DNA from 2 places in the Acidovorax sp. ACV01 genome. Region 1 is predicted to be linked to the other one. Evidence: predicted binding sites of a transcription regulator. Region 1 holds the regulator's gene; the other holds the start of a gene.
The links. The regulator FNR, encoded in region 1, switches genes on or off when oxygen is low (the NO sensors DNR and NnrR bind a similar motif). The targets are predictions, from matches to a motif close to TTGATNNNNATCAA.
Positions count from the first base shown of each region.

Region 2: a site for FNR is predicted at 6,957-6,970, ahead of IB243_RS21655 (TraR/DksA family transcriptional regulator). Genes of this name have one in related genera too.

Region 1 covers NZ_JACUZT010000006.1:182,645-197,892, reverse strand. Annotated here, with positions in the region: gene IB243_RS18245 (branched-chain amino acid ABC transporter permease) at 1-815, shown strand, start outside; gene IB243_RS18240 (branched-chain amino acid ABC transporter permease) at 828-1,709, shown strand; gene IB243_RS18235 (ABC transporter ATP-binding protein) at 1,706-2,476, shown strand; gene IB243_RS18230 (ABC transporter ATP-binding protein) at 2,473-3,186, shown strand; gene IB243_RS18225 (universal stress protein) at 3,308-3,751, opposite strand; gene IB243_RS18220 (cation-translocating P-type ATPase) at 3,941-6,337, shown strand; gene ccoS (cbb3-type cytochrome oxidase assembly protein CcoS) at 6,337-6,474, shown strand; gene ccoN (cytochrome-c oxidase, cbb3-type subunit I) at 6,539-7,978, shown strand; gene ccoO (cytochrome-c oxidase, cbb3-type subunit II) at 7,996-8,628, shown strand; gene IB243_RS18200 (cbb3-type cytochrome c oxidase subunit 3) at 8,641-8,778, shown strand; gene ccoP (cytochrome-c oxidase, cbb3-type subunit III) at 8,802-9,704, shown strand; gene ccoG (cytochrome c oxidase accessory protein CcoG) at 9,797-11,242, shown strand; gene IB243_RS18185 (FixH family protein) at 11,314-11,595, shown strand; gene IB243_RS18180 (hypothetical protein) at 11,648-11,941, shown strand; gene fnr (fumarate/nitrate reduction transcriptional regulator Fnr) at 12,002-12,724, opposite strand; gene hemN (oxygen-independent coproporphyrinogen III oxidase) at 12,911-14,293, shown strand; gene IB243_RS18165 (sulfite exporter TauE/SafE family protein) at 14,299-15,057, shown strand.
Region 2 covers NZ_JACUZT010000008.1:162,640-177,887, forward strand. Annotated here, with positions in the region: gene IB243_RS21620 (FIST N-terminal domain-containing protein) at 1-1,115, opposite strand, end outside; gene IB243_RS21625 (PhaM family polyhydroxyalkanoate granule multifunctional regulatory protein) at 1,198-2,073, opposite strand; gene IB243_RS21630 (copper chaperone PCu(A)C) at 2,162-2,647, opposite strand; gene IB243_RS21635 (YcnI family protein) at 2,711-3,256, opposite strand; gene IB243_RS21640 (TonB-dependent receptor) at 3,398-5,704, opposite strand; gene IB243_RS21645 (DUF2946 family protein) at 5,785-6,150, opposite strand; gene IB243_RS21650 (glutathione S-transferase) at 6,273-6,920, shown strand; gene IB243_RS21655 (TraR/DksA family transcriptional regulator) at 7,030-7,401, shown strand; gene IB243_RS21660 (VOC family protein) at 7,488-7,901, shown strand; gene IB243_RS21665 (MarC family protein) at 7,898-8,491, shown strand; gene IB243_RS21670 (Rrf2 family transcriptional regulator) at 8,598-9,143, opposite strand; gene nhaR (transcriptional activator NhaR) at 9,295-10,191, shown strand; tRNA gene IB243_RS21680 (tRNA-Met) at 10,528-10,604, opposite strand; gene rplQ (50S ribosomal protein L17) at 10,627-11,019, opposite strand; gene rpoA (DNA-directed RNA polymerase subunit alpha) at 11,140-12,132, opposite strand; gene rpsD (30S ribosomal protein S4) at 12,245-12,868, opposite strand; gene rpsK (30S ribosomal protein S11) at 12,959-13,363, opposite strand; gene rpsM (30S ribosomal protein S13) at 13,380-13,745, opposite strand; gene rpmJ (50S ribosomal protein L36) at 13,769-13,882, opposite strand; gene secY (preprotein translocase subunit SecY) at 14,027-15,248, opposite strand, start outside.

The sequences.
Region 1 (15,248 bases):
CACTGCCTGCCCTGGCCATGACCCTGGTGATGGGCGTCAACCGCTTTCCCAACGCAGCCACTGGCGACATGCTCACCACCGGCGCCTACGCTGCCGTGGCGGTGCAACTGCTGGGGGGCTGGCCGCTGTGGGCGGCGGCGCTGGGCAGCATGGTGGTCACGGCCGTGGTGTCGGCGGGCTCGTACACGCTGATCTTTCGCAAGCTGGCCGGGCGGCCCATGGTGTCGTCCATGCTCGCGGCCATTGGCCTCGGGTTTTTGCTGCGCAGCTTGATCGGTTTTTTTGCCGGGCATGATCAGCGCACGTTTGACCTGCCCCTGGTGCGCGCCTGGAACTTTGGCGGCATTCGCGTGTTGCCCACCGACCTGGCCATTGCGGCGGTGGCCGCCGCAAGCCTCGTGGTGGTGTTTGTGCTGATCTACCGCACCAGCTTTGGCCGCCAGCTGCGCGCCGTGGCCGACAGTGCAGACCTGGCGCGGGCCAGCGGCATTCGCGCCAATGGGTTGATGCTTAGTTTGTGGCTGCTGGTGGGGGCCTTGTCCTCGCTGGGCGGCGTACTGCTGGGCATGAAGGCCGTGGTCAGCCCCGAGATGGGGTGGGAGAGCCTGATTCCTGCCTTCGCGGCCATGGTGCTGGGCGGCATCGGTAGCCCGGTGGGTGCGGTGCTGGGTGCGTTGCTGCTGTGTGTGGCGCAAGAGCTGGCGGTGCCGCTGATGGGGCCGTCGTACAAGCTGGTGCTGTCGTTTGTGGTGTTGGCCCTGGTGCTGCTGGTGCGCCCGGCGGGCATCATGGGCCGCGTGCAACTGGTGCGGTAAGGAGTTCGACCGATGATTGCTTACCTGTGTGCCATTGGCATCGTTGCGCTTATCTATTGCCTGCTGGCGCTGGGCCTGAACCTGCAGTTCGGCCTGACCCGGCTGGTCAATTTTGGCGTCGTGGCGTTCTTTGCCGTGGGCGCCTACACCTCGGGCCTGTTGGCGCTGCAAGGCGTGCCGCTGGTGCTGTGTTTTGTGGCGGCGGCTGTGCTCTCGGGCTTGCTGGCGCTGCCCATTGGGCTGCTGTCGCTGCGCCTGCGGGATGACTACCTGGCCATCGTGACGCTGGGCTTTTCGGAGGCGGTGCGCATCTCCATTCAGCAAGAAAGCTGGCTGACCAAGGGCGTGCAGGGCTTGCCCGGCTTGCCCAAGCTGTTTGCGTCCTGGGGCAGCGGTGTGTCGGACATGGCAATTTTTGCCACGCTGCTGGCGGTGGTCGCTGTGGTGGCCTGGGGCACGGTGCGCCTGGCGGCCAGCCCGTTTGGGCGGCTGCTCAAGGCCATTGGCGACGATGAGCCCGCGTTGTCGGCCCTGGGCAAGGACCCTGCCTGGTTCAAGGTGCAGGTGTTCATGCTGGGGGCGGCGCTGGCGGGTGTGGCAGGGGCGTTCTATGCGCACTTCATAACCTTCATCACGCCAGAGCAGTTCATCCCGCTCATCACGTTCTATGTGTGGATGGGACTGGTGATGGGCGGCTCAGGCACGGTGCGCGGCGCGGTGTTTGGCTCGCTGCTGCTCATGGTGTTTCTGGAGGGCTCGCGCTTTGCCAAGGACTGGGTGCCGGGCGTGTCAGAAGTTGGCATGGCCAGCTTGCGCCTGGCGGCGGTGGGCCTGGCGCTGATTCTGGTCACCCTGTACAAGCCCAACGGCCTGTTTGGAGGCAAAACCCAATGACCGCAACAACGATGCTGAAGGTGGAGGCCGTCACGCGGCAATTCGGGGGCTTCAAGGCGGTGGACGGTGTGTCGCTGCAATTGGGTGCGGGCGAGATTTTGGGCGTTGCAGGCACCAACGGTGCGGGCAAAAGCACGCTGTTTGCCGCAATTGCCGGGCAGCAGCCAGCGGACGCGGGGCAGATCCAGTTTGAGGGGCGGGACATCACCCGCATGCCCCCATACCGCCGGGCGCGGCTGGGGCTGGTGCGCACGTTCCAGATTCCGCGCGAGTTCAAGAGCCTCACGGTGCACGAGAACCTGATGGCGGCCGCCGCCAACCCGCAGGGGGAGCGGCTGGTGAATGCCTTCTTCCAGACGCGCAGCCTGCGCGAGCACGAGGCGCAGCTGTCTGCCAAGGCGGACCGCATCCTGCAGTTTTTGAACCTGGCGCGGGTGCGCGATGTGACGGCGGGGGGCTTGTCGGGCGGGCAGAAGAAGCTGGTGGAGCTGGGCCGGGTACTGATGCTGGACCCGCGCTGCATCTTGCTGGACGAGCCGTTTGCCGGGGTGAACCCGGTGCTGATCGAAGAGATTTGTGACCGCGTGCGCGAGCTGAACGGGCAGGGCATTGCGTTCATCGTGATCGAGCACCACCTACAGGCGCTCAAGTCGCTCTCCAACCGCATGATCGTGATGGACCGGGGCTCCATCCTGGCCGAGGGCGACCCGCACACGGTGCTGGACGACCCACGCGTGCAGGAAGCCTATATGGGAGGGGTGGTATGAGCGGCGCAGACAACTTGCTGCAGATCGCGCAATTGCGCGGCGGGTATTCCGAGGTGGACATCATCCACGGCATTGACCTGGCCGTGGCGCCGGGCGAGATCGTGACCATTGCGGGCACCAACGGTGCGGGCAAATCCACGCTGGTGAAGGCGCTGCTGGGCCTGTTGCCAAGGGTGGCGGGCACCATCCACCTGGGTGGGCGCGACATCACGGCCTTGTCGGCCGAAGACCGCTTTGACGCCGGGCTGGCCTACGTGCCACAGGTGGCCAATGTGTTCCCGTCGCTCACCGTGCGCGAGAACCTGTTGGTGGTGCGTGGTGTCGCAAACATCAAGCGCCGTATGGACGAGGTGCTGGCCGACTTTCCGGCGCTGGTGGAACGATTGCCTCAGCCCGCCAGCAACCTCTCGGGCGGCGAGCGCCAGCAACTGGCCTTTGCGCGGGCCCTCATGCCATCGCCGCGCATCATGGTGCTGGACGAGCCCACGGCGGCGCTGGCACCGTCACTTGTCGGCAAGGTGTTTGACATGGTGCAAAAGCTGCCCGCCGCAGGCGTGGCGGTGCTGATGGTGGAGCAGCGCGCGCGCCAGGCGCTGCAGATCAGCCAGCAGGGCTACATCCTGGACCAGGGGCGGTGCGTGCTGCAGGGCCCCGCACACGGGCTGCTGGCCGATGAGCGCATGGCGCAGTTGTATCTGGGCAATCACTGAGCCGCCCGCAATCCAGCCGGCCATGAAAAACCCCGATAAGGCGTTGCGCCTTAGCGGGGTTTGCTATTTATTTGATAGCTTGTAGCGCTTGATGGATAAGCGCTAGCACCTGTTTTGATACTTAACGCAGCACCAGCACAGGGATGTGCGAGTGTGTCAGCACATGCTGCGTTTCGCTGCCCAGCAACAGGCGCTTGAGGCCCTTGCGGCCGTGGGAGGCCATCACGATCAGGTCGCACTTGTGCTTCTTGGCGGCCGAGATGATGGCCTCGGCCACGAGGTCGGATTTGGCGATGACGGCCTTGACTGTCACCCCCTGGGCGCCGCCCTGGGCTTTCACGCCATCGACCATGGCCTGGGCTGCGTCGCCCCATTGCGATTCGATGCGTTTCACGTCATTCGTATCGACGGGCATGCCGCCTTCGAAGTAGCTGCGTGGGTAGCGTGGCACTACCTTGAGGGCTACCGCAGATGCGCCGGTGAGGGCGGCCAGGGACAACCCATGTTCCACGGCCTTGTCCGAGAGGGGTGAGCCGTCCGTTGCGATCAGGATGCGCTTGTACATAAAAGATCTCCTCAAAGTGATGGAACGAGCTTAGGATGAATCATGTTCCGGGACTTGATGCAGGTCAATGTACGTGTCATGTCCGAACGATAGGCTTGAACCATGTCAATGTTTCGACCCGGTGCGCCGGCCCCATCCCCGGTGCATGCGCTTGGTGCTGTCCCTGGTGCGGAGCCCCCCGCGCAGGCCATGCTGCTGGATGATCCGCAGGAGTGGCCAGCGTTCGGTCGCCCCCTTGCGCCAGCGGACAAGGCACCTGCAGATCCTGCCACTTGCGCCTGGGACTCCCACGTGGTGCTGGAGGGGATGCACTGCGCGGCCTGCGCGCTCACGATTGAGGATGCCCTGCGGAGGGTGCCTGGCGTATTGCAGGCAGACGTGAGTGCCGCCACGCGCCGCGCGCGTGTGGTGTGGCAACCCTCGCGGGTGCAGCCCTCGCAGTGGATGGAGGCTGTGCACAAGGCGGGCTACCGCGCCATGCCCGCCATGGATGCCTTTGTCCGCGAGCAGCGCCAGCGCGAGAGCCGCCGCGCCCTGTGGCGCTGGCTGGTGGCAGGCTTTTGCATGATGCAGGTGATGATGTATGCGTGGCCCGCGTATGTGGCGCAGCCCGGGGACCTGACGGGCGAGATGGAGCAACTGCTGCGCTGGGCCTCATGGGTCATCGCGCTGCCCATGGTGGTGTTTTCGTGCGGCCCATTTTTTGCCAGCGCGCTGCGCGACGTCAGGCAGCGCCGGGTGAGTATGGACTTGCCCGTGGCGCTGGGCATGGCCATCACCTTTGTCGTGAGCACCGCGGGCACCTTCGACCCCGCGGGCATCTTTGGCAGGGAGGTGTACTACGACTCTTTGACCATGTTTGTCTTCTTCCTGCTTACCGGACGCTGGCTGGAGCTGCGCCTGCGCGACCGCACGGCCGGTGCGCTGGAGGCTGTGATGAACCGCCTGCCCGACAGCGTGGAGCGGCGCGCGGCCGATGGTAGCTTTGTGCGCGTGGCCACGCGCCGCGTCGTGGTGGGTGACACCATTCGCGTGTTGCCGGGTGAGGCGTTTCCGGCCGATGGGCGCATCACCCTGGGCAACACCCATGCGGATGAATCCTTGCTGACGGGTGAGTCCACCCCCGTGGCGCGCGCTGAGGGCAGCGTGGTCACGGCGGGCAGCTACAACCTGCAGGCGCCGGTGGAGGTGCATGTAGAAGGCACGGGCGGGCAGACCCGCTTTGCTCAGATCGTGGCGCTTATGGAAAGCGCGTCGTTGCAGAAGCCACGCCTTGCCCAATTGGCTGACCGCATTGCCCGCCCCTTTTTGGTGGCGGTGCTGGTGGCGGCGGGCTTGGCTGCGATGTGCTGGTGGCCATCTGACCCAGGGCATGCGCTCATGGTGGCGGTGGCCGTGCTCATCGTCACCTGCCCCTGTGCGCTGTCGCTGGCGACCCCGGTGGCGATGCTGACGGCCGCTGGCACGCTGGCACGCCACGGCGTGTTGGTGCGCAACCTGCAAGGGCTGGAGGCGCTGGCCCGCGTGGACACCGTGGTGTTCGACAAGACCGGGACGCTCACGCGGGACGGCATGGCACTGCAGGCCGTGCGCACGGCCAGTGGGTGGACCGCCGAGGAAACGCTGTCCCTGGCTGCTTCCCTCGCGCGCCACTCGATGCACCCGGCATCGCGCGCGGTGGTGGCGGCCGCTGCGGCGGGTGATGGCCGCTGGGGGGTAGCTGGTTTGCAGGAGGAAGCGGGGTTGGGTTTGGTAGCCATGGTGTGCGACACCAGGGATGCAGTCCAGCCCGTACGCAAGGTCCGACTCGGATCTGCGCACCATGCAGGCGTGGCTGCGGACGATGCCAGTACCGCGCTGCAGGTGGTGCTGTCGGAACAACATGCCGATGGCACGGTGTCAGAGCTGGCCCGTTTCGACCTGGTGGAAGACCTGCGCCTTGAGGCGCCCGCCGTGGTGGCTGCGCTGGAGCAGGGCGGTGTGGCGGTGCAATTGCTGTCGGGCGACCGCATGGGCGCGGTGCAGCGTGTGGCGGCACAGGCAGGCATTGTGCACGCGGCGGGCGAGTGCACGCCGCAGGGCAAGCTGGTCGCATTGCAGGCGCTGCAGGCTGCTGGCCACCAGGTGGCCATGGTGGGCGACGGTTTGAACGATGGCCCGGTGCTGGCCGGTGCGCACGTGTCCTTTGCGTTTGGCCGCGCAGTGCCGCTGGCGCAGTCGCAGGCCGATTTTGTGGTGCTGGGCGACAGCCTGGCTTTGGTGCCACAGACCGTGCTGCTGGCGCGCCGCACCTTGCGCGTGGTGCGCCAGAACCTGTGGTGGGCGGCGGGCTACAACGCGTTGTGCGTTCCGCTGGCGGTGGTGGGCTGGATGCCTGCCTGGCTGGCCGGGCTGGGCATGGCGCTGAGCTCATTGTTGGTGGTGCTCAATGCGGCACGTCTCGCACGTGACCTGCCTCCGCTGCCCGGGATGCAGGAGATGCCGCGAAAGGAGGAGGGGGCTCTGTGCCCTTCCTCAGTCCTTTCTGCCAGCAGCGCGTTGCAGCCGTCCCTGGATCTTTCGAAGACAACCCTGGAGCCTGTCTGATGGACATCCTTTATCTCCTGATTCCGCTGTCCGTAATGCTGGTTCTTTTGATTCTGGGAGGGCTGTGGTGGGCGGTGTACCACGGCCAGTTCGAGAGCGTGGAACAAGAGGGCGAGCGCATTCTCCGAGACGGTTGACTTGTGTCAATGCCCGATGGCCCCGACTGCAACAAACTCTTACTGCATTACAAAGAGGTGCCCGATGGATTCTCCAAAAACAAGTGCTGCGCACTACAACGATACGGTGGTGCGGCAGTTTTCTATCATGGCCGTGGTTTGGGGGGTGGTTGGCATGCTGGTGGGCGTCATCATTGCCGCCCAACTTGCCTGGCCTGAGCTCAACTTCGGCATTCCGTGGCTCAGCTATGGGCGCTTGCGCCCGCTGCACACCAACGCGGTGATCTTCGCGTTCGGCGGCTGCGCGCTGTTCGCCACCAGCTATTACGTCGTGCAGCGCACGAGCCAGGTCCGCCTGTTCGCCGGGCCGCTTGCGGCGTTCACGTTTTGGGGTTGGCAGCTGGTCATCGTGGCCGCAGCCATCAGCCTGCCGCTGGGCTACACGTCCGGCAAGGAATACGCAGAACTTGAATGGCCCATCGACATCCTGATCACGCTGGTCTGGGTGTCCTACGCCATCGTGTTCTTTGGCACGATCGGCGTGCGCAAGGTCAAACATATCTACGTGGCCAATTGGTTCTTCGGCGCGTTCATCCTGGCCGTGGCTTTGCTGCATGTGGTCAACAGCGCTGCGATTCCTGCAGGCTTCATGAAGAGCTACTCGGCCTATGCCGGCGTGCAGGACGCCATGGTGCAGTGGTGGTATGGGCACAATGCGGTGGGCTTTTTCCTGACCGCTGGTTTCCTCGGGATGATGTACTACTTCATCCCCAAGCAGGCAGGCCGTCCGGTGTACAGCTACCGCCTGTCCATCGTGCACTTCTGGGCGCTGATCTTCACGTACATGTGGGCCGGCCCCCATCACCTGCACTACACCGCGCTGCCCGACTGGACGCAATCGGTGGGCATGGTGTTCTCGCTGATCCTGCTGGCCCCCAGCTGGGGCGGGATGATCAACGGCGTGATGACGCTGTCGGGCGCCTGGCACAAGCTGCGCGACGACCCCATCCTGCGCTTCCTGATCGTGTCGCTGTCGTTCTACGGCATGTCCACGTTCGAAGGTCCGATGATGTCCATCAAGACCGTCAACGCCCTCAGTCACTACACCGACTGGACCGTGGGCCACGTCCACTCGGGAGCGCTGGGCTGGGTGGGCCTCATCTCCATGGGCTCGCTGTACTACCTGGTGCCCCGCCTGTTTGGCCGTGAAAAGATGCACTCCATCAAGGCGATTGAGCTGCACTTCTGGATGGCCACCATTGGCATCGTGCTGTACATCGCCGCGATGTGGATCGCCGGTGTGATGCAGGGCCTGATGTGGCGCGCCATCAACCCCGACGGCACGCTCACCTACACCTTTGTGGAAAGCGTGAAGGCGACCTATCCGTTCTATGTGATCCGTGTGGCCGGTGGTCTGCTGTACCTGGGCGGCATGGTAGTGATGGCCTGGAACGTGTGGGTGACTGCGATCTCCGGCCGTTCGGTCAAGGTGGCGATCCCTGCCGTGAATGCGGCCCACGCCTGAGCCGAAGGAGATAACTCATGTCTAACAACAACCCATCGAATTCGACCGGCTTCTCCCATGAAAAGGTGGAGACCAACAACTTCCTGATGATCGTGCTGATCCTGCTGGTGATCGCCATTGGTGGCCTCGTAGAGATCGTTCCGCTGTTCTTCCAGAAGTCTACGACCGAAGCGGTCAAGGGTGTCGAGCCCTACAACGCCATGCAACTGGTGGGCCGTGACATCTACATCCGTGAAGGTTGCTACAACTGCCACTCGCAGATGATCCGCCCCTTCCGCGCTGAAACGCTGCGCTACGGGCATTACTCGGTGGCGGGTGAGTTTGTGTATGACCACCCCTTCCAATGGGGCAGCAAGCGCACGGGCCCCGACCTGCACCGCGTAGGGGGCAAGTACAGCGATGAATGGCATCGCATCCACCTGAACAATCCGCGCGACGTGGTGCCCGAATCGAACATGCCCGCCTACCCCTGGTTGGAAAAAAATGCCGTGGAACCCGCCAGTGTGGCCCCCCGCATGAAGGCCTTGCGCACGGTGGGGGTGCCTTACACCGACGAGCAGATCGCTGCATCTGCCGCCGACGTCAAGGGCAAGACCGAGATGGAAGCGCTGATCGCGTATCTGCAAGTCATGGGCCGCGCGCTCAAGTAAAGGAGATTCGCCATGGACATCACCACCATGCGCATCGTTGCCACGCTGGCATCGATGGCCTGCTTTGTCGGCATTTGGGTCTGGGCCTATCGGGGCCGCAACAAGGCCCGGTTTGACGAGGCCGCGCGGCTGCCCTTTGAACAAGATTGATCCCACCAGAACGAGAACACCCCATGAGTGACTTCACCAGCAATTTCTGGTCGGTCTTTGTGACCACACTGACCCTGGTCGGCATCATCGCCTGCGGCATCCTGCTGTGGATGGCGGGCCGCAAGAAGGTGATGGCCACCGCCGACAACACCACTGGCCACGTCTGGGACGAGGACCTGGTCGAGATGAACAACCCCCTGCCGCGCTGGTGGGTGTGGTTGTTCGTCATCACCATCGTCTTCGGCTTTGGCTATTTGGCGGCCTACCCAGGTCTCGGCAGCTTTACCGGCAAGCTCAACTGGACGCAAAAAGGCGAGTACGAAGCCGAGATGGCCAAAGCCAAGACCGAACTGGAGCCGCTGTATGCCCGCTTTACTTCGATGAAGCCGGAAGACATTGCCAAGGACCCACAGGCACAGGCCATTGGCGAGCGCCTGTTCATGAACAACTGTGCGCAGTGCCATGGCTCGGATGCCCGGGGTAGCAAGGGCTTCCCTAATCTGGCCGATGGCGATTGGCTTCATGGCGGCGCGCCCGAGAAGATCCGGGAAACGATCGAGAAAGGTCGTGTTGGCAACATGCCTCCCATGGCTGCGGCAGTGGGTTCCCCTGAAGATGTGCGCAATCTCTCACACTACGTGCTGAGTCTGTCTGGTAGCCCCCACGATTCGCTGCGTGCTTCACTGGGCAAGTCCAAGTTCACGGCATGCGCAGCCTGCCACGGAATGGATGGCAAGGGCAATCAGGCACTGGGTGCCCCGAATCTCACAGATGACATCTGGCTGCATGGCTGGGGCGAGGCGGCCATTGCTGCCATGGTCAACAACGGCAAGGTCAACCAGATGCCCGCTCAGGCGGACAAGCTCACAGAAGCTCAGATCGGTGTACTGTCGGCCTACGTCTGGGGCCTGTCGAACGGCAAGTAGGCGCCCTGCACGCTAAACCTTGGGCGGTACTTTGGTGCCGCTCCAAGGATTGTTTGAACTGAGTACTTCGAAGCAAACGGATCGACACCACCATGAAGCCACCCAGCGAGCCCGCTCGCAAGGTCATCCCGATTTCACCGATTGCATCCGATGGCTCGTCGCAGGGCGAGATTGTGTCTCTCTACGAGGCGCAAAAGAAAATCTATCCACGCTCCATCAGTGGCGTGTTTGCACGCTGGCGCTGGGGCATGGTGTTTCTCACGCAGCTCGTTTTTTACGGGCTGCCCTGGTTTGAATGGGGGCAGCGCCAGATGGTGCTGTTTGACCTGGGGGCTCGGCGGTTTTACATCTTCGGCCTGGTTCTGTACCCCCAGGATTTCATCTACCTCACGGGCCTGCTCATCATTTCTGCGCTGTCGCTGTTCCTGTTTACGGCGGTGGCGGGGCGGTTGTGGTGCGGATTTGCGTGCCCGCAAACGGTCTATACCGAAATGTTCATGTGGATCGAGCACAAGATCGAAGGTGATCGCAGTGCCCGACTACGGCTGGACAACGGCCCATGGACCTTCGAGAAAGTCCGCAAGAAGTTCTTCAAGCAAGTGATCTGGATCGCGGTGGCGCTGTGGACTGGGTTTACGTTCGTGGGCTATTTTGTGCCGATCCGTGAGCTTGGTGCGGAGTTGCTGGTGATGCAGGGGGGCTGGCAGATATTCTGGGTGCTGTTCTACGGCTTTGCCACGTATGGCAATGCGGGCTACATGCGCGAGCAGGTGTGCAAATACATGTGCCCCTATGCGCGCTTTCAGAGCGCCATGTTCGACAAGGACACGCTGATCGTCAGCTATGACGTGGAGCGGGGCGAACCGCGCGGCCCGCGAAACAAGAACATCGATCAGAAGGCCAAAGGTCTGGGCGACTGTATTGACTGCACGCTGTGCGTGCAGGTATGTCCCGTGGGCATCGACATCCGCAAGGGGCTGCAGTATGAGTGCATTGGTTGCGGGTTGTGCGTGGATGCTTGCAACACGGTCATGGACAAGATGCACTACCCAAAGGGGCTTATCCGGTTTTCCACACAGAACGGCGTGGCGCAGCGGTGGAGCCAATCGCAGATCCTGCGCCGGGTGCTGCGGCCGCGTGTGCTGATCTACAGCGCAGTGCTGGTAGCCCTGTGCGTGGGCATGATGGCGAGCCTTGTCACGCGCACGCCGCTCATGGTCGATGTTGTGCGTGACCGCGCTGCGCTCTCTCGCATCGTCGCCGGTGGCAAGCTGGAGAACATCTACCGCCTGCAGATCATGAATGCAACCGAAGGACCCCAACGCTATCGCATCGGTGCGCGTGGCCTTGAAGGGCTGGAAGTGGCGTCCGATGCTGAGGTGGAAATCGGAGCGGCAGAGTCCCGGTGGGTGGCTGTCCGACTGCAGATACCGTATGGTTCGGCGCCTCCGGGATCGCACGCTGTGCAGTTCGACGTGCAGGCACTCGGCGGGGCCGCCCATGTGACTGAGAAATCCGTGTTTCTGGTGCCGCGGTAACGCGCGTGCACACTGGTGCAAGGTCTTCGCGGGCCTTGCTTTGACGAAAAATATTTTTGAGGAGTCATCACATGCCATCCAGTTCCACCCTCGGCACTGCCCCTTCCGCTACGGCGCCATGGTGGAAGTTCGGCCATGTCTGGCTGATCATCGCTGGTCCTGTGATCGTGATCATTGCGGGTTTTGTCACCCTCTGGCTGGCGATTTCGCGCCCCGACCCCGTGATCGCCGAGGACTATTACCGCCAGGGCATCGAGATCAACAAGACGCTGGAGACTCCACACAAGAGCCTGGCTCCCGCGATGAAAGGCCGCAACCATGCGGCCACTCCGGTCCAGGACCAGCCGCGCTGAACACCCCCTGGCCATGCGGTTTGTCTGCGCGGCCTTACCAGGAGAAAAATCAATGTGGACGCAACGCCTGATGTGGATTGCATGGCCGGCCTTCTTGATGGCAGGCGTCATGGAGGTGCTGGTTTTTGCGATGGTGGATCCGCAGGACTTGCACTGGTTTGGGCAGCCGTTGGCGTTGTCGCGTCAGGGCGTCTACACGCTTGCTTTTTTCGCGTTCTGGATGATCACCATGGCGTCCAGCGCATTGACGACATTGTTGGCGATGTCGCCCTTTGAACTCAACCGCTGCCCGGTCCCCGAGGGGGATCGCCCCGATGACTGTCGAAAGACTTCATCTTGCCCTTGATGGGCTGCGGTAGCTGGCCGGTAGATACGGAGAGAGGCCGCCGCCAACGCATTGCCTTGGTCAGTGGCAGGCCTGCTGGTTGTTCACGATGCGCTTGAGTGCATCGGTTTCCAGGATGCGCACATGGCGCTGCTTGACCTCGACAATACCTTCTTCCACAAACTTGGAAAATGTGCGGCTCACGGTTTCGAGCTTGAGCCCCAGGTAGCTGCCAATTTCCTCACGCGTCATGCGCAGTACGAGTTCGGACTGTGAAAACCCACGGGCATGCAAACGTTGCACAAGGTTCAGCAGAAACGCTGCCAGGCGTTCCTCGGCGCGCATGCTGCCCAAGAGCAGCATCACCCCATGCTCACGCACGATCTCGCGGCTCATGATCTTGTGCACATGGTGTTGCAGCGCGGTGACCTCGCGGGACAGTTCTTCGATGCGGTCAAAGGGCATGACGCAGACTTCTGCGTCTTCCAGGGCCACTGCGTCGCAGGTATGGTGATCGTTCACGATGCCATCCAGGCCGATAATCTCGCCCGCCATCTGGAAACCAGTGACCTGGTCGCGCCCATCTTCGGTGGCTACACAGGTCTTGAAGAAGCCGGTGCGGATGGCATAGAGCGATGTGAAGGCTTCGCCGTTGCGAAACAGCGTTCCGCCCCGTTTGATCTTGCGGCGGACGGCAACGACTTCGTCAATGCGTTGCAGTTGGTCTTCGCTCAGGCCAACCGGCATGCACAGCTCGCGCAGGTTGCAGTTAGAGCAGGCGACTTTGATGGTGAGCGGGTTCATAGGCACAGATGCTGGGTTAGGTTTGAGCATATCGCCTCATCTGCCTGTAAGACAGGCTTGTGGGTACGGATGGGCGAATGACATGCATCAAATTGTCGCTGTTCGGCCCCGTGCATCACTTGATTCAGGTCAAGGACATGGGGGACAGCTTACGGCACAGTCAAAGTGTACGCAAGGAATTTGCCCATGACTGCTGTTTCGCCTGATCTTCTGCGCCGTTTCGACGTGCCAGGGCCCCGCTATACCTCTTATCCAACCGCCGACCGTTTCGTCGAGGCGTTTGGGCAGGACGACTATGCGCTTGCACTAGAGCAGCGCAGGCTGGGCTCCATGACGAAGGCGTTGCCGTTGTCGCTGTATGTGCACATCCCCTTTTGCGAGTCGCTGTGTTATTACTGTGCATGCAACAAGATCATCACCAAACACCATGATCGGGCAGATACCTATCTGCGGTACCTGAGTCGCGAAATCGATCTGCACACAGCGCACTGCGGCACGGGGCAGGTGGTGAGCCAGCTGCACCTGGGTGGTGGTACGCCTACTTTTTTGTCCGACGACGGCTTGCGTGAACTCATGGTCATGCTCAAGCGCAGCTTCTCGCTCGCGCCGGGCGGAGAGTATTCGATTGAAGTAGATCCGCGCACCGTCAATGCCGACCGCCTTGCCGTGCTCGCGGAACTGGGATTCAACCGACTGAGTTTTGGAGTGCAGGATTTTGATCCTGAGGTTCAAAAGGCTGTTCATCGCATACAGCCTGCCGAGCAGGTGTTTTCGCTGGTGGAGTCCGCACGTTCGCTGGGTTTTGAATCCATCAATGTGGACTTGATCTACGGCCTGCCGCGCCAGACGCCCGAGTCGTTTGATCGCACGCTGGCCCAGGTTGTGCAGCTGCGGCCTGACCGCATCGCCCTGTATGCCTATGCCCACCTGCCGGAGCGCTTCAAGCCCCAGCGCCGCATTGTTTCTGCCGAGTTGCCCGCGGGGGCGGGCAAGGTGTCGATGCTGTCCCGTTCGCTGGCTGCCTTCATGGACGCTGGGTACGTGTATGTGGGCATGGACCACTTTGCGTTGCCGGCCGACGCATTGGCGGTTGCCAAGCGCCAGGGCCGTCTGCACCGCAACTTCCAGGGCTACAGCACACAGCCCGATTGCGATCTGATTGGCCTGGGCGTGTCGGCGATTGGCCGGGTGGGGGCGACCTACAGCCAGAACGCCAAAACTCTGGACGAGTACTACGATTTTCTGGACCAGGGGCGCTTGCCCGTGGTGCGTGGGCTCGCCCTGACCCGCGATGACCTGGTACGCCGCGCCGTCATCATGGCGTTGATGTGCCAGGGTGAGTTGTTGTTTGAGCCCATGGAGCAGGCCTGGTTGATCGACTTTCGGGCTTATTTCTCTGCCGAGCTGGAGCAACTGGAAACCATGGCTGAGCAGGGGCTCGTCGTGGTGAGACCCGACGGGGTCGAGGTGACGGCCATGGGCTGGTTCTTCGTGCGCGGCATCGCCATGGTTTTTGACCGTTACCTGCAGGCAGATCGCAACCGAGCCCGTTTTTCGCGCATCATCTGACTCTCATGATTGCAACGGTTGCCTCGACCGCCTTGCTGATGGGACTGGTTGGCGGGTCCCATTGCTTAGCCATGTGCTCCGCGCCCTGCGCAGCGTTGGTGGGGCAGGGAGAGTCGCGGAGTTTGCCCAAGACGGGTGGGGATTTGGAGGCACAGGCTTCCTCGCAGACGGTCCAAACTGTGCAATGGATGCCTCGGGGTGGTGTCATTCGGCGCACGGCTGCTTTCCATGTCGGTCGGCTGGCTGGGTATGCCGTGGCGGGCGGTTTGGCCGCGCTCGCCATGGATAGTCTGGCATGGTTGACCCAACAGACGGCGGCGCTGCGCCCGGCGTGGACCCTGGTCCATGTCGCGGTGATGGCCTGGGGGTTGATGATGATGGTCCAGGCCCGCCAGCCCCAATGGGTGGAGCAGGCGGGTCGCACTGTGTGGTCACATGTCAAGCCGCTTGTCAGCGCCCCTGGCGGGGTTCTCGCTGCAGGGGGACTCTGGGCGCTAATGCCCTGTGGATTGCTTTATTCGGCCCTGTTGGTAGCCGCCCTGAGCGGCGGACCCTTGGAAGGGGCGTTGACCATGGCGTTGTTTGGCCTGGGCAGCGGTGTGTGGCTGGTGGGCGGGTCGTGGGCATGGGCACGGCTGAAAACACGGATCAATACAGCGCGTGCGGACTGGGGGACCCGTATCGCGGGGGGCTTGCTCTGCGCAGTCGCCAGCTGGGCACTGTGGATGGACTTGGTCTACAAGCCATCGCTGTGGTGCCGTTAGCTTGTTTCCAACCGGAAGTTGCATAGCAAAGGGGTTGACGAGTTCCTTTAAACCCATGTCTATACAAGGGTGATCTGGGGTGGGCTTCGCGGACGCATCCAAGTGTTGCCGCGCCGCTGCGGTGCAGGCGCAGTCCTTCGACAAGGCCCCCGAACTGGCGATAATCTGTGTAACCATTGGTGGCATTGAAG
Region 2 (15,248 bases), on a different contig from region 1:
GGCAGAGCGCTGGTGCCCCGCGCCGCCCCCCCCGGTGCCGCGGCCAGATCGCCCAGGGTGTCTGACGACACCATCGGCGCAGGCTCCAGTTCCTCCGGTTCCAGCTCCTCGCGAATCTCGGCGCAGATCCGCATCAGGTCGGCGCGCGCCGCTGCCACATTGCGCTGGCAGAACGCCAGATGCATGCCTGCCTCCACGTGGTCGGCCAGGGCCACGCCCCGGCGGCTGCCGTCGAGCCCCACGATGTGGCGCACGCGCGTATCGGTGCCGAAGTGGCCCGTGCGGCGCTGGCCCTGAGGCTGCTCGCCTGCGCTGACCAACCCGGCCAGCGTGGCGCGCACCTTGCGCAGCGCGGGCTGGGGGTCTCCACTGTCCAGCGAGACCTGCAGCGTATCGAGCAGCACATCCAGCGCTGGCTCGCCATCCAGTGCCAGAACGACGTTGTCCTGCGCGGCGGTGATGGTGCGCAGCGCGCCCACGGGCTGGCAGCCCTGCGTGACGCGCGACACAAGCGCCACCCCGGCGCCAAACGCCACGCCCGACAAGCCGCCGTCAAACACCCCGCTGGCGCCGCCCTGCCCCGCGATGTTGCCGTCGCCACCCACTGCAAACTGTACGTTGCTCGTGCGGCTGGCGGACAGGCCACCAAACAGGTAGCCGGTGTCGGTGCGTGCGGCCATCTCGGCCAGCAATTCGGTCAGTTCGGGGGTGCGGCCATCGGCATGCACCAGCGCCGTGTGGGCCACAAAGCCTGCGCCCGGGTGCGGCGCGTGCGTGGGCAGAGGAGCCACGCCGGAGAACACACGGTACTGGTCAGCCGGCACATCCAGCAGCATGACCGACAGCGCCGGCTCGTCAAAGTATTCGGCATTGTTGGCCGACACGCCCACACCCACGGTACCGGTCCAGTCCGTCACCTCGGGCAGCTCGCCACTCAGGTAGTCGAGCAGCGCCTGGGCTTCGTTGCCGTAGTGGTCGGTGACGTAAAGCAGGCCCAGGGTGGGTGCCGAAGCGTATTCGGGCAGCGCCATCTGGGCGCGCAATTGCGCCAGCACCAGCGCGGCGGCCATGCGCCACTGGGGATGGGTGGCGTGGCCGGAAGGGAAAAGTTTCATGGGGTGGATCTCCATGCCAGGGCGGTGGTGGGCCGGTGTTGCGCCCACCTGCGGGTTGTTGCCACACCCGCCCGCGTTGGCGTCAGCCCGCTCGCTTGCGGGCCGCTGGGCTGCGGGTGCTGCTGCTGGCTTTTTTGGCGGCGGGTTTCGCCGTAGTTTTGCGGGCCGCAGGCTTCTTGGTGGCGGTGGTCTTTTTGGTGGTGCCCGGTGCAGCGGCACGCTTGGCGCCGCCCTGCATGGTCTGCATGCCCTTGGCGGCGAATTGGGTGGCCATGCCGGTGGCCGTCTTGAGGGCTTCCTTGGCGAGGCCCGTGGCCATGTTCTTGGTGGTGTCGATGGCGGTCTGCTTGGCCGCGTCCTTCATGGCGTTGGCGGCGATCTGCTGGAACTGGCCGGTGAGCGCGCCCCACCACTGCATCGGGTCCACCACGGTGGGCGTAGCGGCGGCGGCCGATGCCTTGCTGCCCTTCGCCTTGGCCTTGGCAGGCTGGGCGGCGGGCTCGGCTTCCTCGCGCTCGTCTTCTTCTGCTTCTTCGGCAGCGCTCGCGCGGCCCGTGACACGGGCGGCAGCCCCAGCGACGGCGCCCGCCGCTCCGCTCACGGTGTCGGCGGCTTTCTGCACACCACTCATCACGGTGTCGGCGGTCTTGAGCTTGAAGGCATTGGCCACGTCGCCCATGCTGAAATTCATGCCCTTGAGCGTGGCCAGGGTCATCTTCTGCACCTCCAGCGCCTGGATGGTGGCGGCCAGCGCGCGCGAGTTCTGCTCCAGCCAGAACTGCACGGCCTTGAGTTCGTCGATGCGCTTCTCGAGTTCTTCGACGCTGATGGTGGGCGCCACCCAGTTGCTGAGGTTGGGCAACTGCGGAATGCTGTTGGACGCCCCTTTGGCCAGGCTCTGCAAAAAGTCAAAACCTGGGACAAGTTTGCCGAAACCGAAATTCGATGTGTCGCTCATGGCCGCTCCGCAAGAGGTGGGTCTGTGGTGGGGTCACAGCTTACTCCAATGCGTTGCGACCGCGAAGGCAGTGGCGCAGGCCAAATCCTCAGTGTTTGTGCTCATGCGCCTTGGCGCCGCCGGGGGCCGACGTGCCCACGGGCACGCTCAGTTCCAGCTTGCTCTCCGCGCCCTTGGCGTCCTGGAACACCAGCGTGATGGGCACCGAGCTGTCCTTGGCCAGCGGGGCCTTCAGGTCCAGCAGCATGACGTGGTAGCCACCGGGCTTGAGCTCCACGGTCTTGCCCGCGGGCAGGTCCAGCGCGGGCACGGCGCGCATCTTCATCACGTCGCCTTCCATCTTCATCTCGTGCACTTCGGTGATGCCAGCGGCGGGCGATTCGGCGCGCACCAGGCGGGCGCCGTCCTTGGCGGTGAGGCGCATGAAGGCGCCCGTGGCCTTCTGGCCCTGTACGCTGGCACGGGCCCAGGCGCCTTCGACCTTGACGGCGGCCGTCTGTGCCCATGCGGGGGCGCTGGCCAGTGCTGCGGCCAGTGTGGAAACGAGGGCGGCGCGGTGAAGCAGTTTTTTCATGATGGATGTCTTTCGGAGGTCAGCTGGAAATGGGGTGGAGCAGGCGCGGGGCGGACCTGACTGTCAATGATTGTGCGCACCACCGCCGCCCGTGGGCAGAATCTCCAGCGCTGCCGCAGGGGACTTCAGGTCCGAAAGTTTCTGGCCCGCCTTGGGCACGTCAGTCCAGTCGTTCCGGCCTTCGGCACAGGCCTGGCGCACGGGCCAGTACACGGTGCCCGCCTGCTCCGGCGCCTGGGCCACGAGCACGAACTCGTCGTAATGGGCGCTTTGCAGCATGTCGTCCGGCGTCTTGGCCGTCCAGGTGATGCGCACCACGTCTTCGGTGATGCTGCGGCCGTGGCTGGTGTACGGCTGTGCGAGTTTTTCGCGCTGTACCTCCAGCGTCCAACCGGGCTTGGGCATGGGGCGCGCGCCACGCATGCCGGCCGGGATGTCCACCGCGACCTGCCGCGTGGGCGACGCGCCGCAGCCGTGGCCGACCTTGAAGCTCGCCTTGTAGCTGGCGCCCGCCGGGGCCACCTGGTACTCGAGCACCACATGGGCAGATGCAGAGCCAAAAATGCCTCCAGCGCTTAATAGTAAAGCGGTAGCAGCTATATTTTTCATAGTGTTTGATTTCATATTCAGACCTTGCGTTTCAACGATTCATTGCCTTCAACACTGGCGCGCCCGAGGCGAGCGCCACCGCGGAACCGGCTTCGCCGGGCCGCTGGAGGCGTCCCCCTTGGGGGAAGCGGCGCAAGCCGCTCAGGGGGTTACTTTCAATTCAGCCAGGTAGGTGCGCTGCGGGTAGGGGTGGAAGTTCCAGAACTGGTAGTTGTTGAGGTTGTCGATGCCCACGGCAGCGCTCACCTGCTTGGTGATCTGGTAGCGCACACGCACGTCGGTGGTGAAGTAGCGGCTGGCGCCCTGGTAGGCAAAACCGTTCACGTCGGTGTTGTCCAGCGTGCTGTATTGCTTGCCGCTGTAGCGCGCGCCCAGCGTGTATGACCACTTGTCGTCCGGCCGGTAGGTTGCCACGGCGCTGGCGCGCCACTCGGGGATGCGCGGCTGCCACTTGCCCACGCTGGCGGGAAACTTGTCGTTGCGGGTGATCTTGGAGTCCGTCCAGGTCAGGCTTGACCCGAGGTCGAGCCCACGCAGAAGAACATTGGCGGCCTGGTACGACAGTTCGATGCCCTTGGTGCGGATAGCGTCCACGTTCTGCACGTTGGTCACGTTGGGCGCGACGAGCACGTTGGTCTGCGAATACAGCGCGTCCTTGGTGCGCTCAAAAAACGCGGTCAGGCGCAGCAGCCCATTGCCCATATCGCGCTCGGCCGTCAGCTCGGTGGTCCAGCTCTTTTCGGGCCTCAGGTTCGGGTCGTTGTTGATCAGCGTGCCGCTGCCGTTGATGCCACCCTGGTACAGCTCGGCCACGGTGGGCATGCGCACCGCGCGGCCGGTGGAGGCCTTGAGCACCCACAGGTCGTTGGCCTGGTAGGCCACGGCAGCCTTGGGCGAGACATAGGTTTCGTTGCGCTCGGGGTGGCTCAGCGTGGTGGTGGCGTTGCCGGTCTGGCCATTGCTGGCGCTCCAGCGCTCGGCGCGGGCGCCCAGCACGGCCTTCCACTTTGGTGCGATCTTCCAGGTGTCTTGCGCCCACAGGCCAATGAGCTGGGTGTCGCCGTTGAAGGCCTGGTTGCGGGCGCCTGCAGCGCCGCTGATCCAGTTCGTCGTGGCGTTCTCCACGGTGCGCAGCTGGTAGCTGTCGCGCTGCAGGCCAAAGTCCACGATGTGCGTGCCCTGCACCCCATTCGGACGCCAGGTGCCTTTGGCGGCCAGCGTGTTCCAGCCCGTGCCCTTGTTGTTGACGATGCGCCCTGCCCCGCCGTTCCGCGCTGCAGGCAGCGCCACGGTGGCAGCGCGCAGGGTGTCGGTTTGGTAGTCGTACAGGCTGGCGGCCACCTCCCAGTCGAACGCGCCCTGGGTGTGGCTCTTGACCGAGAGCCCGTGCATAAAGTGCGTGAGGTTCTCGTTGGACACATTGAAGTCCGTGGGCGCGAGCGTGTACGAGCGGCCGTTGATGTTGACCGTGCCGCCGTACACCGCATTGCCATTGGCGTCGCGCAGGTAGCTGGTGGGGCGCCCTTCGGATTCGTTGTGCCACCAGCCCAGGGTGTAGGCCGCGCGCACGGTGGGCGAGACGTCGTAGGCGATCTTGGCCTTGATGTGGTCTTGCTGCGTGTGGTACTGGGTGGCCGTGCCCAGCAGGTACCAAGGCTGGTTGCTGCGGTTGTTGCCCAGCACGGCACCCGTCACCGGCGTGCCTGCATGGCCCACGGCGCCTGCAGACACGAGGCGCGTGGGGAAGGTGAGCGGCTGGCCCTCGCTGTCGGTCTTGTTGAAGTTGAGGAACCACGACCAGTCGCCATTCTTGTTGCCCACCGAGGCGCTGACCTGCTTGCCCGCGTAGGTGGCGCTGGTGCCATACAAATCGAACGGCTGGTGCTGGACGCTGACCTGCGCATGCGCCTCGAACTTTGTCGGCATGCGCGTGACGTAGTCCACCACCGCGCCCACCGAGTTGCCTGCGTAGGCGGCCGAAAACGGGCCGTAGAGCACGTCCACGCGCTCGATTTCTTCCGGCGTGACCAGCATCCAGCGCGGCGCGTTGGTGGGGCCGTTGCCCAGGTAGTTGCTGAGCAAGATGCCGTCGGCGAACACCATGGACCGCGCCGGGTTGCCCGTGCCCGAGGCGCGCGTGGACAATACGGCGTGGTTGTAGTCGCCGATGTAGCGCTTGCGCACCAGCAGGCTGGGCAGGTACTTGAGGGCGTCTTCGCTGTCGGTGGCATTGATCGAATGCTCGATCTGCTCGCGCGTCACGCCCTCGATGGTGGTGGGGATCTGCGTGGGCAGCGAGGTGGGCTGGCCGCCGCGGATGGTGACCACGCCCAGCTCCTTGACGGGTGCGTTGGTGCTGTCAGCGGTCTGGGCCCACACGGGCATAGCCCAGGACAGGGCAAGGGGAAAGGCACTGGCCACGGCCAGCGCCATGCGGCTTTTGCGCATGGGAACTCCTGAATTTCAAGCCAAATAGGCCGCCAGCGCTTATCTATCAAGCGCAAACAGCTATCAAACAAATAGCAATTTCAGGAGAAGGCCGGAGGCCCGCGCGGCGGCAGCGGCGCGGCGGTGCGCGCAGCAATGTGCGCGGCGGGAATGGGGCGCAGGGCATGCGCCAGGGGGTGGACTACAGGCAGCTGCGCCTGTGACGCGGGGGGAGGAGCGCCCACATGCGCGCACAACGGGCAGTCCAGCGTGTGGCTGGGCAGCTCCTTGGCGCCGTCGTCGGTCTTGACCAACACCTTGATGGCGCCCGAGCCCGAACAAATCAGCTCCATCGCCTGCGGATTGACCAGGGGCGACGCCACCGCCACCCCCATGGACAACACAAACCACGCCAGCACAAGGCGGGCGAGCCAGCGAAGGCTACGGATGGTTTGGAGGGAGGGCATGGGTGCGGATTGTAGGGGGCCGGCGCGCGAACTCCTTGACGGAGGTCATCTGTGCGACGGACTGCGCCCCCGCCCGCACCTAGGATGCGTGCTGCATTCACCCCTACATCGGAGACAACACCATGCTGACACTCTGCGGCTTTTCGGCCAGCAACTACTACAACAAGGTCAAACTCGCCCTGCTCGAAAAGGGCCTGCCCTTCACCGAGGAACTTGCCTGGGTGGGCGAGACCGACCGCAGCGCCAGCCCGCTGGGCAAGGTGCCCTACCTGCGCACCCCCGAGGGGCCGCTGTGCGAATCCGCGGTGATCGCCGACTACATCGAGGCAGCCCACCCCGCGCACCCACTTATCCCCGCCGACCCCTACCAGGCCGCCAAGGTGCGCGAGCTGATCACCTTTCTGGAGCTGCACCTGGAGCTGGTGGCGCGCAACCTGTACCCGCAGGCCTTTTTTGGCGGCACGGTGAGCGATACCGCCAAGGAAAAGGTGGGGGCGCAACTGGAAAAGAACATTGCCGCCTTCGGCCAGCTGGCAAAGTTCAGCCCCTACGTGGGTGGCGACACCTTCACCCTGGCCGATTGCGCCGCCATCGTGCACTTGCCGCTGGTCAGCTCGGCCACCAAGATCATCTATGGCCGCGACTACCTGGCTGGCCTGCCGGCGCGGGAGTACCTGACCCGCATGGCCGAGCGCCCGCACGTGCAGCGCGTGAATGCCGATCGCAAGACCAATACCGCGGAGATGCTGGCACGGCCGCCCAAGCGCTAAGCGCCCTTCTTCTGCAAGGAGCAGGGGCGTCATCCCTTGACCCTGGTCAACCAGGGGCTCTGCACGCAGGCGCACCATGCAGGTATCCGCTCACCCGAGGAGACACCACATGGACAAGACCCAAGCCGCCCCATTCCGCCAACTGCTGCTCGCTCAGCAATCCGGGCTGCGGGCGCAGTTGGCTGCGCAGCGCGGCGGCGTCATAGGCCGTGCAGAGGCCGCTGCCGACCACTTTGGCCAGCCCGAGGACCCACGGGCCCAGCTGGCCACCGAGCGTGAATTGGAATTTGCGCTGGACGAACGCGAAACCACCCATCTGGCCGCCGTGGAAGCTGCTTTGGCCCGCATCGAAGCCGACACGTACGGTGAATGCACGGACTGCGGCACCCACATCACCGCCGCCCGCCTGCATGCCACCCCCGAAGCTGCGCGCTGCGTGCATTGCCAGGAGAAGGCCGAGCAGCATCGCCGCGCAGCCTGAATCGGCGCACGCTGCTCCAGCGTTCCGCCATCACTTCCAGCAAAACCTCCGCCCACGTACCCATACTGGCTGCTATCCTTTGCAGGATGCGCAGCCTGTTTCACCTCGCCTTTCACGTGACCGACCTCGATGCCGCCCGCCGCTTCTACGGCGGTGTGCTGGGCTGCCAGGAAGGCCGAAGCACTGACACCTGGGTGGACTTTGATTTCTTTGGCCACCAGATCTCGCTGCACCTGGGCACACCGTTTTCCAGCGCCCGTACGGGCCATGTCGGCAATCACCTGGTGCCCATGCCGCACTTCGGCGCCATCCTGGAATTGCCCGACTGGCATGCGCTGGCCGCACGCCTGAAAGCAGCGGGCACCGCCTTTGTCCTGGAGCCACAGGTGCGTTTTGAAGGCCAGCCCGGGGAACAGTGGACGATGTTCTTTCACGACCCGAGCGGCAATCCCATCGAGATCAAGGGCTTTCGCTCGCTGGACGCGGTGTACGCACCGTGAGCTACACCTTCGCATCGGCCACCATCTTGCTGTTGCTGATCACGGATCCGCTGGGCAACATCCCCATTTTTGCCAACGCACTGCGCGGCGTGGCGCCCGAACGGCGGGCGCGAGTGATCCTGCGGGAGGTGCTGATCGCGTTTGCGCTGCTGCTGGTGTTCCTGTTTTTCGGGGCGGAGTTTCTGCGGGTGATGAACCTGAGCGATCTTTCGCTGCAGCTAGCTGGCGCCGTCGTGCTGTTTCTGATCGCACTGCGCATGATCTTTCCGCCCGAATCCGGGCCACAGGCCGAATTGCCTGGAGAGCCGCTGATCGTGCCACTGGCCATTCCGGCCTTGGCGGGCCCCTCAGCCCTGGCCACGGTGATGTTGCTGGTGGCCCAGGCCCCCGAGCGCCGGTGGGAATGGGTGGGCGCACTGTGCGTCACCATGGCCGTGTGCGCCGTGGTGCTGTTGATGGCCGAACGCATCCAGCGCCTGGTGGGAGAACGCGTGGTGATGGCGTTTGAACGCCTGATGGGCTTGATCCTGGTCGCCATCTCGGTGGAGATGCTGATCCGGGGGATCAAGCAGCTCGCGCAGCAGCTGTAGCCGCCGCGCGCCCCCAAAAGCGAGGGAGGGGAACCGGGGATTCCACCTCCGCTCCGCCCGGAGTGCTGGCATGCCGGCGACTACCGTGCGCCGCCGGCGCGCAAGCTCAACGGCGTTGCAGCAACGGGATGGTGCCCAGTGCGAACACCGAGTTGGGCACCCCCACCCGCGCCATCAGAGGGCGTGGCTTGGCGTTCAGCTTGGGCCGGGGTGCGACAGGCGCTATCTCCTCTGCAACCACCCCCTTGGCATGCTGCTCGGCCACAAGGTCCTGCAAAGTCACTGACTGCAGGTATTCCATGACCCGCGCGTTGAAGGTGGACCAAAGTTCACCCGTCATCGACTTCACCTGGGCAGCCTGGCCGACATCCAGGCTTTGCAGATCGTCAGTCTTGAGGTTTTCGACGGCCAGGATGATCTCGGCAACCGAGATCTGGTCGGTGTTCCGGGCCAGGGTGTAGCCGCCGCCAGGGCCGCGTGTGCTGTCCACGAGCCCGGCACGCCGCAGGGCACTGAACAGCTGCTCCAGGTACGACAGCGAGGTGCCCTGCCGTGCGCTGATCGTCGACAGTGCTACCGGCCGCATTTTCTGGCGCAGTGCCAAATCCGTCATTGCCGATACCGCAAGTTGTCCTCGGGTGGTGATCCGCATCGTTGCTACTCCTTGTGAACGTTGACAGTTCCAGACCGCTGCGCGAACCGCTGCGGAATGGGGCCAAGCGTTCAATGTAGGGCGTTTGATACTTCGCGTATATTCGTTTTATCAAAGCAAATAATTCGCTTTTTCCGAAGTATCTACCCCCATGAACTTTAAACACCTCCGATATTTCTGGACAGTTGCCAAAGCCGGCGGCGTCATGCGCGCTGGAGAACAACTGCACACCACGCCCCAGACGCTGTCCGGCCAGATCAAGCAACTGGAGGAATGGCTGGGCCACGACCTGTTTCGCAAACGTGGGCGCGGCCTGGAACTCACCAGCGAAGGCCGTGTTGCCCTGGGATACGCCGAACAGATCTTTGCGCTGGGTGACGAGTTGGAGAAATCCATCCGCCTCTCGCGTGGCCAGGCCAAGCCGCTGGAATTTCGTGTGGGGGTGGCCGACTCCATTGCCAAATCCGTGGCCTATCACCTTCTGGAGCCGGCGCTTGGAATGCCTGAGCAGGTACACATGACCTGCCAGGAGGGGAAATTTCCAGAACTGATTGCACAACTGAGCCTGCACAAGCTCGATCTGGTGCTCGCGGACGAGCCGGTCTCCAAGAAGATCGGTGTCAAGGCGTTCAACCACCCTTTGGGAACCAGCGGCATGAGTTTTTTCAGCGCGCCTAGCCTGAGGGCGCAGCTGGACGGAACATTCCCCCAATGCCTCCAAGGAGCCCCCATGCTCATCCAGGGGCCCATGTCCTCTGTGCGCCAGCAGCTCGACCACTGGCTCAATAAACACCATCTTCAGCCCCGGATCGTGGGAGAGTTCGATGACAGCGCCCTCATGAACGCCTTCGGCCGCGAAGGCCGGGGAGTTTTTACCTCACCCACGGTTCTGGACGCGGAAACCACCACCCAGTTCGGTGTCGAGGTGATCGGTCGCACTACAGAGCTGGTCGAGGAGTTTTTTGCAATCTCCGTGGAGCGGCGCATCACGCACCCTTGCGTGGTGGCAATTACCAAGGCGGCAAAGGCTGATCTTTTTGGGCGATGAGCGACCTCCCGATGCGGGCTACAACTGCGCAGGGAATTCCCCGCGAGGAGCTGCCCTGTCACAGCCAAAGCGGCTTTGCTGTAGCTACAGAAAACCGGTGCTCAGCAATGGGGTCAGTTGGCGCAATAGCTGAACACAGCCGCCACCTCCCTGAGCCACCAGGGTATTTGCCCCGTTGAGTACGCGCGACGGGCTAACGGAGGGCTGCCCTCATCACTTGCCCCAGCAGGACACAGCAATTGCCTGACACGTGTGGGCGCAGCGCCAGCCAAGGCCCACAAACAAAAACGCCCACTATCAAGTGGGCGTTTTGCTTAGCAGATGCCTGCTATTTTTTGGTTGCGCGAGAAGGATTTGAACCTCCGACCTTTGGGTTATGAGCCCAACGAGCTACCAGACTGCTCCATCGCGCGGTAAGAAATAAATTATACCCTATTATTCAGCTGCTGCCGAATTATTTTCAGTTTCAGCTGCACGATCCACCAGTTCAACCAGGGCCATAGGGGCGTTGTCGCCCACGCGGAAGCCCATCTTCAGAATACGGGTGTAGCCACCAGGACGCGCATTGAAGCGGGGGCCCAGGTCGTTGAACAGCTTGGTGACGCTGTCACGATCGCGCAAGCGGTTAAAAGCCAGGCGGCGATTGGCAACGGTGTCCACCTTGGCCAGGGTGATCATGGGTTCGATCACACGGCGCAGTTCCTTGGCCTTGGGGACGGTGGTCTTGATGACTTCGTGCTCGATGATCGAGTTCATCATGTTCTGCAGCATCGCAAGGCGGTGCGAGCTAGTGCGATTGAGTTTGCGGAGGCCGTGACCGTGACGCATGGTGCTTTTTCCTTATTTAAAATTAAATCAGGCAGCCGTATAAGGTACTGCCCGAGGCACTGTCCCCTTCAAGGGAACCAAAAACCAAGCCCTCCTATTCGGAGAGCCCAGAATTATAACTTAACGCTTGTCCAGACCGGCTGGTGGCCAGTTCTCCAATTTCATGCCCAGCGTGAGACCACGCGATGCGAGCACTTCCTTGATCTCGTTCAGCGACTTACGGCCCAGGTTAGGCGTCTTGAGCAACTCGTTCTCGGTGCGCTGGATCAGGTCACCGATGTAGTAGATGTTCTCAGCCTTCAGGCAGTTGGCCGAACGCACGGTCAGTTCAAGCTCGTCCACAGGACGCAGCAGGATCGGATCGAACGTAGCGTTGCCGCGTGGACCTGCAGGTGCATCGAACGCGGCCAGCTCGCCGCCTTCCAGTTGTGCAAACACAGCCAGTTGTTCCACCAGGATCTTGGCCGATGCACGCACTGCGTCTTCGGCAGTGATAGCACCATTGGTCTCGATCTCGACGACCAGCTTGTCCAGGTCGGTACGCTGCTCCACGCGGGCGCTTTCCACCGTGTAGCTCACGCGCTTCACAGGGGAGAACGATGCGTCCAGCACAATACGCCCAATCGACTTGGTCGATTCGTCTGCATAGCGGCGCAGGCTGCCAGGCACGTAGCCACGGCCCTTCTCGACCTTGATCTGCATGTCCAGCTTGCCGCCAGCCGACAGGTTGGCAATTACATGGTCAGGGTTGACGATTTCCACGTCATGAGGGGTCTGGATATCACGCGCCGTGACCACACCTTCGCCATCCTTGCGCAGGCTCAACGTGACTTCGTCACGGTTGTGCAGCTTGAACACCACGCCCTTGAGGTTCAGCAGGATGTTGACCACATCTTCTTGAACGCCGTCAATGGACGAGTACTCATGCAGAACGCCTGCAATGGTGACTTCCGTCGCTGCGTAACCCACCATGGACGAGAGCAGGACGCGCCGAATGGCGTTGCCCAGCGTGTGGCCGTACCCACGCTCGAACGGCTCCAGTGCGACCTTGGCACGATTGTGGCCAAGCTGCTCGACATTGATCGCCTTGGGTTTCAGCAAATTGGTTTGCATTCAGACTTCCTCTCAATACCCCCAGCTCGTTACACCGGTAAGGCTGGTGAAGCGCCTAAACCGCGATGCCTCGCGGTTTAGGGACGGTTTTCTCGAAATACGTACCGAGCGATTAGCGCGAGTACAACTCAACGATCAGTGATTCGTTGATGTCGGCGCCAAACTCATCACGGTCTGGCACCTTCTTGAAGATGCCTTCAGCCTTTTCAGCATCCACTTCCACCCAAGCCGGCATGCCTACTTGAGCGGCGAGTTGCAGGGCTTCCACAACGCGGTTTTGTTTCTTCGACTTTTCACGCACTGCAACCACGTCGCCCGTCTTCACGAGGTACGAAGCGATGTTCACGGACTTGCCGTTCACGGTGATCGCTTTGTGGGACACCAGCTGACGCGCTTCAGCGCGGGTCGAGCCGAAACCCATGCGGTACACCACATTGTCCAGACGCGATTCCAGCAGAAACAGCAGGTTTGCGCCGGTGTTGCCCTTTTTGCCGTCAGCGGCTTCGAAGTAGCGACGGAATTGCTTCTCCAGCACGCCGTACATGCGCTTGACCTTCTGCTTTTCACGCAGTTGCAGACCATAGTCAGAGGTACGGGCACCAGAGGTGCGGCCATGCTGACCAGGCTTGGAGTCGAATTTGGACTTGTCGGCGATCGAGCGACGGGCGCTCTTCAGGAACAGGTCCGTGCCTTCACGGCGGGAGAGTTTGGCCTTGGGGCCGAGGTAACGTGCCACTTGAGCTTCCTTTGTGTCATCTACCGCAAACCATTGCGGGAGCCGCCTGAGGCGCTTGCGCGTTCACAGGCGGCGGTGGGCTTAGAGAGATTAGATACGACGACGCTTTTGAGGGCGGCAGCCGTTGTGGGGCACCGGGGTCACGTCAGAAATCGACGTGATGCGGATGCCCAGTGCGCCCAGTGCGCGCACCGAAGATTCACGGCCAGGACCAGGGCCCTTGATTTCAACGTCAAGGTTCTTGATACCTTGGTCGATGGCAGCGCGGCCAGCCACTTCCGAAGCCACTTGAGCTGCGAAAGGAGTGGACTTGCGTGAGCCCTTGAAACCTTGGCCACCGGACGAAGCCCACGACAAGGCATTGCCTTGGCGATCGGTGATCGTGATGATGGTGTTGTTGAACGAGGCGTGCACGTGTGCAATACCGTCCGAAACGTTCTTCCGGACCTTCTTGCGAACGCGCTGAGCTGCGTTATTGGCAGGAGACTTAGCCATGATGATCTTTCAATCTTTATTTCTTCAGTGCAGCTGCACCCTTGCGCGGACCCTTGCGAGTGCGTGCATTGGTACGGGTGCGCTGACCACGCATTGGCAGACCGCGGCGATGGCGGAAGCCACGATAGCAGCCGATGTCCATCAATCGCTTGATGTTCATGGTGGTTTCGCGGCGCAGGTCACCTTCAATGGTGAACTGCTCGATTTGCTCGCGAATTTTTTCCAGATCGCCGTCCGTCAGATCCTTGATCTTCTTGGAGTAAGCGATACCAGTTGCTTCGCAAATCTTGCGAGCGCGGGTGCGACCAATGCCAAAAATGGCGGTCAAACCGATTTCCGCGTGCTTGTGCGGCGGAATGTTAATGCCAGCGATACGTGCCATATGCGTCCTCTAATACTTTCCAATCAACCTTGGCGCTGCTTGTGACGCAGATCCGTGCAGATCACGCGCACCACACCCTTGCGGCGGATGATCTTGCAGTTGCGGCAGATTTTTTTGACCGAAGCCGAAACTCTCATTGCATTCTCCTAAAACTTGTCCATCCGTCCCGGCTGTTTCGCACGGAACACAATTTGTGCCCGCGAAAAATCGTGGGGCGCCAACTCAACCGATATCCAGTTCTTGCAGGCAGTGTCGCGATGCGAACACTACCTTCCTCATCATCAACCGCCACCTGCATTGCCTTTGAAGTTGGCCTTCTTGAGCAGCGATTCGTACTGTTGCGACATCATGTAGTTTTGAACCTGGGCCATGAAGTCCATGGTCACAACCACAATGATCAGCAGCGAGGTTCCACCAAAGTAGAACGGAACGTTGTACTTCAAGATCAGGAACTCTGGCAGCAAACACACAAAGGTGATGTAGACAGCGCCCGCCAGAGTCAGGCGAACCAGAATCTTGTCGATATAACGTGCCGTTTGCTCACCCGGGCGGATGCCTGGAATGAACGCACCGCTCTTCTTCAGGTTGTCTGCAGTTTCCCGGCTGTTGAAAACCAGGGCCGTGTAGAAAAAGCAGAAGAAGATGATTGCAGCGGCATAGAACATCACGTAGATCGGCTGACCTGGGGTCAGTGCGCCCGAAATGTCCTTCAACCAGCGCATCGATTCACCCGCGCTGAACCAATTCACTACGGTTGCCGGCAACAGAATGATCGACGAAGCAAAGATCGGAGGAATCACGCCTGCCATGTTGAGCTTCAAGGGCAAATGCGACGACTGACCGCCATAGACCTTATTACCCACCTGCCGACGAGCGTAATTCACCAATATCTTGCGTTGGCCACGCTCCACGAACACCACGAAGTAGGTCACCAGACCAACCACGAGGACGATGAAGATAGCGGCCAGAATGCTCATGGCACCTGTACGAACCAATTCCAGAAGACCACCGATGGAACTTGGCAGGCCAGCAGCGATACCTGCAAAGATCAGGATCGAGATTCCGTTGCCCAAACCCCGCTCTGTGATCTGCTCACCCAGCCACATCAGAAACATCGTGCCAGCTGTCAGGCTGACAACAGCCGTCATACGGAACCCGAAACCAGGACTGAGCACAAGACCTGCAGAACTTTCCAGCGCCACCGCAATACCCAACGACTGGAACAGAGCAAGACCCAAGGTGCCATACCGCGTGTACTGCGTGATTTTCCTGCGACCGGCTTCGCCTTCCTTCTTCAACTGCTCGAATGTGGGAACCACATAAGTCATCAACTGCATGATGATCGATGCCGAGATGTACGGCATGATCCCCAGCGCGAAAACCGTGAAACGCGAAAGCGCACCACCCGAGAACATGTTGAACAGATTCAGTATCCCGCCTTGCTGGCCACTGAAGAGCTGTTGGAGTTGGGCTGGATCGATACCGGGCACAGGGATATGAGCC